Regions from separate parts of the Pseudomonas sp. B21-048 genome, predicted to be linked through region 1. Evidence: predicted binding sites of a transcription regulator. Region 1 holds the regulator's gene; the other holds the start of a gene.
What was found. Region 1 encodes sigma-54, which starts transcription at its own class of promoters, with help from an activator protein. Its sites were predicted from a motif close to ANTGGCATNNANNTTGCTNT; they were not measured.

Region 1 (3,780 bases):
GATGCCCTCCGGTGCAGCCAATGGCAATCGTGACGTAGGCGCGATTGCTGGCAGCAAAACGGGGTAGCCACTTGAGCAAATATGAGGAAATGTCCTGGAACATTTCTTCGACATCCGGCTGTGCCGCCAGGTATTCGGCTACCGGTTGATCGAGCCCGGACTGTGCCCGTAGCTCCGGCTTCCAATAAGGGTTGGGCAGACAGCGCACGTCGAATACCAGATCGGCATCCACCGGCATGCCACGCTTGAACCCGAAAGATTCCACCAGGAACGCAGTACCAGGCTCCGGCTGATTCAGCAGGCGCAGCTTGATGGTATCGCGTAGCTGATACAGGTTCAGATTGGTGGTATTGACCTTGAGGTCGGCCAGATCGGCGATAGGTCCCAGTAGATTGGTTTCGTCCTGTATCGCCTCAGCCAATGAGCGATTGGCGCTGCTCAGCGGGTGGCGGCGGCGAGTTTCGGAAAAACGTTTGAGCAAGGTTTCTTCGTCGGCGTCCAGGTACAGCACATCGCACTGGATGTGCCGGCTGCGGACCTCTTCCAGCAATTCGGGAAACCGTGACAGATGGCTCGGCAGGTTGCGCGCGTCGATGGACACGGCCACCAGCGGTTGTGCCAGTTCGGTGTGAATCAGCGCGCGTTCGGCCAGTTCCGGCAGCAAGCCGGCAGGCAGGTTGTCGATGCAATAGTAGCCGTTGTCCTCGAGCACATCGAGGGCGGTACTTTTACCTGAGCCGGAGCGGCCACTGACGATGATCAGGCGCATGATTAGTGACCGTTTTGCTCGTCCAGGACAACCTGATACAAGGCTTCGTTGCTCGGGGCGCTGCGCAGTTTTTCACGCACTTCCTTGCGATCAAGCATGCTGGCGATCTGGCGGAGCAATTCCAGGTGTGCATCGGTGGCGGCTTCCGGGACCAGCAGCACAAACAGCAGGTCAACCGGGGCGCCATCAATGGCGTCGAAATCGATAGGGGCTTCCAGGTGCAGCAGCGCACTGATTGGCGAGGTGCAGCCTTTGAGCCGGCAGTGGGGGATGGCGATGCCGTTGCCGAAACCGGTAGAACCGAGTTTCTCACGGGCAATCAGGGCCTCGAAGACGTCCTGCATTTCCAGATCCGGTACTTCGCGGTGGATAAGGTTGGCAATTTGCTCGAGGGCTTTCTTTTTACTGCCACCCGGCGCGTTCACTTGGGAACGGCCGGGGGTCAGGATGGTTTCTAGTCGGATCATGGATTGGGGGTGTTAGCGACCGGTCGCGCCCTGGAGGAGGCTCTGGGTCTTTTCCTTATGCTTTTTGAGTTGGCGATCCAGCTTGTCGGTCAGCAGGTCGATGGCGGCATACATGTCCGTATGCTCGGCATTGGCGACCACTTCTCCGCCGGGAATATGCAGCGTGGCTTCGATTTTCTGCAGCAGTTTTTCGACGTTCATCGTGACTTGCACATTGGTGATCTTGTCGAAATGCCTCTCTAATCGGTCGAGTTTTTCGCCGATGTAGGTGCGCAGGGGTTCGGTCACTTCCAGTTGGTGTCCACTGATGTTGACTTGCATACAGCTTCTCCTTCGTTGCCAGTGCATAAAGCGGCAGGCAGAAATGCCTGCCACTGGAACGCTGTGGCGAGCCCGGCGGTTACATCAACCGCTTCCGTTCGCTGGAAGGCGCGATCCCCAGGGATTCGCGGTACTTGGCGACGGTGCGACGGGCTACCTGAATGCCTTGTGCCTCCAGTAAACCAGCGATCTTGCTGTCACTCAACGGCTTTTTCTGATTTTCCGCGGCAACCAGTTTTTTGATGATCGCGCGAATCGCCGTGGACGAGCATTCACCGCCTTCGGAGGTGCTGACGTGACTGGAAAAAAAGTATTTCAGTTCATAGATGCCCCGTGGGGTATGCATGAATTTTTGCGTGGTCACCCGTGAAATCGTCGATTCGTGCATGCCCACCGCTTCGGCGATGTCATGCAGCACCAGCGGCTTCATGGCTTCGTCGCCGTATTCAAGAAAGCCGCGCTGATGCTCGACGATCTGGGTGGCGACTTTCATCAGGGTTTCATTGCGGCTTTGCAGGCTCTTGATGAACCAACGAGCTTCCTGCAGCTGATTGCGCATGAAGGTATTGTCAGCGCTGGTATCGGCACGACGTACGAAACCGGCGTATTGGGCGTTGACCCGTAGGCGTGGTACCGACTCCTGGTTCAGCTCCACCAGCCAGCGCTCGTTGTCCTTGCGCACGATCACATCGGGCACGACGTATTCGGCTTCGGCTGACTCGATCTGCGAGCCCGGGCGCGGGTTGAGGCTCTGGACCAATTCGATGACCTGACGCAGTTCATCTTCCTTGAGCTTCATGCGGCGCATCAGCTGGCTGTAGTCGCGGCCGCCGAGCAGGTCGATGTAGTCGGTGACCAGGCGCTTGGCCTCGGCCAGCCAAGGGGTCTTGGCGGGCAGCTGGCGCAGTTGCAGCAGCAGGCATTCACCGAGGTTGCGAGCACCGATGCCGGCGGGTTCGAATTGTTGGATGCGGTGCAGGACGGCTTCGATTTCGTCCAGTTCGATGTCCAGTTCCGGGTCGAACGCTTCGAGGATTTCCTCGAGGGTTTCGTCCAGGTATCCCTGATTGTTGATGCAGTCGATCAGGGTCACGGCGATCAGGCGATCGGTGTCGGACATCGGTGCCAGGTTCAGTTGCCAGAGCAAATGGCTTTGCAGGCTTTCACCGACCGATGTGCGGGTGGTGAAATCCCACTCGTCGTCATCGTTGCTCGGCAGGCTGCTGGCGCTGGTCTGGTAGACGTCTTCCCAGGCCGTGTCGACGGGCAATTCGTTAGGAATGCGCTCATTCCAGTCGCCTTCTTCGAGGTTATCCACCGTTGGGGCGGTTTCCTGGTAGGAGGGTTCCTGAATGTCGGCGTTGGGTTTCTGTTCGGCGCTATCGGCCAAGGGGTCGGCGTTATCGAAGTCGTCGCCTTCTTCCTGGCGTTCGAGCATCGGATTGGACTCCAGGGCCTCCTGGATTTCCTGTTGCAGGTCCAGGGTCGACAATTGGAGCAGGCGGATGGCCTGTTGCAGCTGCGGTGTCATCGTCAGCTGCTGGCCCATTCTCAAGACTAGCGATGGTTTCATGGCAGGGGCTTAACACCTTATTCGCCGGCGCACATGCGCCATCCACTACAGGGCGCCGAAGCGCCAAACATAAGCAAATTATATGCCCGAAACTGAAGTGTTTGCCTAGAGCGCTGTAACAATAAAAAGTTATTGATTTTTTATTGAAGTCAGCGCTCTCTCGGCGGCCCGGGCACCTGAGTGCTTACAGGCGGAACTCATGACCCAGATACACTTCCTTGACCAGTTCATTGGCCAGGATGGTGGCGGAGTCACCTTCAGCGATCAGTTGACCATCGTTGACGATGTAGGCGGTTTCGCAGATATCCAGGGTTTCACGGACGTTGTGGTCCGTGATCAGCACACCAATGCCTTTGGCCTTGAGATGATGAATGATCTGCTTGATGTCGCCCACCGAAATAGGGTCCACACCGGCGAAGGGTTCGTCGAGGAGGATGAATTTCGGATTGGTGGCCAGCGCCCGGGCGATTTCCACGCGGCGGCGTTCACCACCGGACAGGCTCATGCCGAGGTTGTCGCGTATGTGGTGGATGTGAAATTCCTGCAGCAGGCTTTCCAGCTCCTGGCGACGACCGGCCTTGTCGAGTTCCTTGCGGGTCTCGAGGATGGCCATGATGTTGTCGGCCACCGACAGTTTGCGGAAGATCGAC
Region 2 (3,780 bases), 1.2 Mb from region 1:
CATTTGTAATCACCGCCTGCAGCGACGACGCCACGACCATAGGCCGCCATGAAGGCGGGATCAATCATGAAGTCATGATTGTGTTTGGAGGCCAGACTGTCGTATTGATAAGTGCCGTCGATCTTCGGGTGCAGCGGATTGTATTCTTTCTGCACGACGTAACGAGAGTCCCCCTTGTAAGCCCGCCCTTCAGCCACACCGTAGTTCAAGTAATGCAGTGCCGGATCAAGTCTTGCCTGGCGGACATCTGGGTGCAGCTCTAAATATCTCTCAGTGGAAAAATCTTCAGGTAACGTCATTTAAGCTCCACTTTTTTCTTTTTGAGATTCCACGGCGCTCACAGCGGCGATCACCCACGACCACTGAGTGCCCGATGACTGATCCGCTGTATTGGCTGGGGGGGTTAAATTGGGAAACTTTCTTAAACACAAATCTTGTGCAACTCGTGCGCCGAAACTTCAACGATCGCTCCCGCGCGCGCAGCGATCAGTTAATCGCCAGGCGGGGTGAGTCTGGCTTCCAGCTCAGCCACTTTTGCCTCAAGGCTCTCCAACCGTGCCCGGGTCCGTGCCAGCACAACCATCTGGCTATCAAACTCCTCCCGACTCACCAGATCCAGCTTGCTGAAGCCGCTCTGCAACAGCGCCTTGAACTGGCTTTCGATTTCGCTTTTTGGCAGTGGGGTGTCGCCGCTGAAGAGGCGGGAGGCGGTGCCGCTCAGGGCGTCGAGGAAGTCTTTGGGCGCGAGCATGGGAAATGTCCTGTCAACAATGGCGGGCAGTGTATCACGCAGTGTCTATAGTCAATCTCGGCAGCTGCGATGCACGCTTTTCGCGCATAGGGATGGACGGTGGCGCACTGTTATTGTGCGTATCCGTTGCGTCAATGGCGTGAAAGAGTTGGCGGCGGTAGCCAAGGGCTTGAAATCAATGGGTTTTGGATAGATGGCAAGCTTTCTGCTTAGTCGCTGGTGACCCATGCACTGATGCAGTCGCTGTGACGAATGCAGTGCGCCAAGCGGAACGGGGGAAGTTTCGTGCGGAGTGGTTCGCTGGCGTCGGACGGGCAGGTAAGGCCGACGATGCGTTACAAAGCCAGGCACTGCGCTTAGACTTGAGTCGGGTTTGTTTTCCTGGGGCAAGTCCACCAATTCGGGAGAGAGTTTTCATGAAGCTAGTCACTGCCATCATCAAGCCGTTCAAACTGGACGACGTGCGCGAATCGTTGTCCGAGATCGGCGTGCAGGGCATTACCGTTACTGAAGTCAAAGGCTTCGGTCGGCAGAAGGGTCACACCGAGCTGTATCGCGGCGCGGAGTACGTGGTCGATTTTCTGCCCAAGGTGAAGATCGATGTCGCCATTGACGACAAGGATCTGGACCGGGTTATCGAGGCGATAACCAAGGCCGCCAACACCGGCAAGATCGGTGACGGCAAGATCTTCGTGGTCAATCTGGAACAGGCGATTCGCATCCGTACCGGCGAAACCGATACCGACGCCATCTAAGCCGCCACAAACCCAACGCCCCAGGAGAAAACAATATGACTCTGCGTAAATTCGCAGGGCTAGGAGCCCTGTTGTCCCTCGTCATGCCCGGCCTGGCCATGGCGGCAGACGAAGTGGCGGCCCCTGTCCTCAATTCCGGCGATACCGCCTGGATGATGACCTCGACAGCCCTTGTGCTGTTCATGACCATTCCCGGACTCGCGCTGTTCTACGGCGGCATGGTTCGTTCGAAAAACATTCTTTCCGTGATGATGCAGTGTTTCGCCATTACCGGTCTGATCAGCATTCTGTGGGTCATTTATGGCTACAGCATTGCGTTCGACACCACCGGCATGGAGCAGGGCGTCGTCAACTTCAACTCGTTCTTCGGCGGCATGGGCAAGGCGTTCCTCGCCGGTGTCACGCCTTCGAGCCTGACCGGCCCCGCGGCGCTGTTCCCTGAGGCGGTCTTCATTACCTTCCAGATGACTTTTGCCATCATCACCCCAGCGTTGATCGTCGGTGCTTTCGCCGAGCGGATGAAGTTCTCCGCCATGCTGATCTTCATGGGCATCTGGTTCACTCTGGTTTATGCACCGATCGCGCACATGGTCTGGTCTGGCAACGGCGGCCTGATGTGGGACTGGGGCGTGCTCGACTTCGCCGGCGGCACCGTGGTGCACATCAACGCCGGTGTGGCCGGTTTGATTGCCTGCCTGGTATTGGGCAAGCGTAAAGGCTTCCCGACCACTCCGATGGCCCCGCATAACCTCGGCTACACCCTGATGGGCGCCGCGATGCTGTGGATCGGCTGGTTCGGCTTCAACGCCGGTTCCGCCGCCGCCGCCAACGGCACTGCCGGCATGGCGATGCTGGTCACCCAGATCGCCACCGCTGCTGCGGCGCTGGGCTGGATGTTTGCCGAGTGGATCACCCACGGCAAACCAAGCGCACTGGGTATTGCTTCGGGTGTGGTGGCCGGTCTGGTTGCAATCACGCCGGCGGCAGGCACCGTGGGCCCGATGGGCGCCTTGGTGATCGGTCTGGCGGCGGGCGTGGTGTGCTTCTTCTGCGCAACCACCCTGAAACGCAAACTCGGTTATGACGACTCCCTGGATGCCTTCGGCGTGCATGGTATCGGCGGTATCCTCGGCGCGATCCTGACCGGTGTGTTCGCGGCACCGGCACTCGGTGGCTTCGGCACCGTGACCGACATCGGTGCACAAGTCTGGATTCAGTGCAAAGGCGTGGGCTTCACGGTGATCTACACCGCGATCGTCACGTTCATCATCCTCAAGGTCCTGGACGCTGTCATGGGTCTGCGTGTCACCGAGGAAGAAGAAGCTGTCGGCATCGATCTGGCGCTTCACAACGAACGCGGCTACAACTTGTAAGCACGCGCATGAAAAATTTGCCCGGCTTGCCGGGCATTTTTTTGTCCGGGATTTGTCAGTGAAGGAAGGGCTGAAAGGTTTTTTCTGACACGTTCAGTCGCGTTTGCGACGGGCGTTTTTCTGCGGCCAATGGCTTACACGATTGAAGGAATATTAGGGCCTTTGTTTTTTTCCAGAGCGCGCTAGAATGCGCCCCGAACGTGCGGAGAACAGTATGTGGCAACAGACTCTGATCACCTTGCGAGCACGGCCCCGAGGGTTTCATCTGGTAACGGACGAATTACTCGCCGGCTTGCCTGAACTCAAAGCGTGTCGGGTCGGTCTGTTGCATTTGTGGCTACAGCATACCTCGGCCTCGTTGACCATCAACGAGAACGCCGATCCGGCGGTACGTCGCGACTTCGAACGATTTTTCAATCGTCTGATCCCACAAGGAACAGACGGCTATGAGCATAACGACGAAGGCCTGGACGACCTCCCGGCGCATTTCAAGGCCAGCGTGCTTGGCTGTCAGCTCAGTTTGCCGATCTCGGCGGGCCGACTGGCGTTGGGGACCTGGCAAGGTGTTTATCTGGGCGAGCACCGTGATCATGGCGGTGCCCGTAAAGTCCTCGCCACCGTGCACGGTGAAGGGGCATAAAACCGCTGGTTACCAGCGGTGGTTGATTTTTTTCCGGCAGCCGTCGACAGACGGCAAAGCTGGGCTATAACTAATCTGCTTTTCGCAAGTCATGAGGTAGAACATGAGCGACGATGATCTGGAAAACGACGACCTCGAAGTAGGCGACGAAGACGAAACCGAAGAAGGCCTTGAAGCAGCGGCAGAAGACGTTGCTGAAGATGACGGCGGTGATACGCCCGTTCCGACTGCCAAAGGCAAAGCCAAGGCTGCGGTATCGGT

Region 2: the regulator sigma-54 is predicted to act here: its motif matches at 944-963, upstream of glnK (P-II family nitrogen regulator).

The regions. Positions count from the first base shown of each region.
Region 1 is NZ_CP087168.1:919,295-923,074, forward strand. It holds gene rapZ (RNase adapter RapZ) at 1-769, opposite strand, end outside; gene ptsN (PTS IIA-like nitrogen regulatory protein PtsN) at 772-1,236, opposite strand; gene hpf (ribosome hibernation-promoting factor, HPF/YfiA family) at 1,249-1,557, opposite strand; gene LOY56_RS04070 (RNA polymerase factor sigma-54) at 1,637-3,130, opposite strand; gene lptB (LPS export ABC transporter ATP-binding protein) at 3,315-3,780, opposite strand, start outside.
Region 2 is NZ_CP087168.1:5,458,216-5,461,995, reverse strand. It holds gene LOY56_RS25715 (TylF/MycF family methyltransferase) at 1-299, opposite strand, end outside; gene LOY56_RS25710 (accessory factor UbiK family protein) at 491-751, opposite strand; gene glnK (P-II family nitrogen regulator) at 1,168-1,506, shown strand; gene LOY56_RS25700 (ammonium transporter) at 1,542-2,879, shown strand; gene LOY56_RS25695 (secondary thiamine-phosphate synthase enzyme YjbQ) at 3,094-3,519, shown strand; gene sutA (transcriptional regulator SutA) at 3,623-3,780, shown strand, end outside.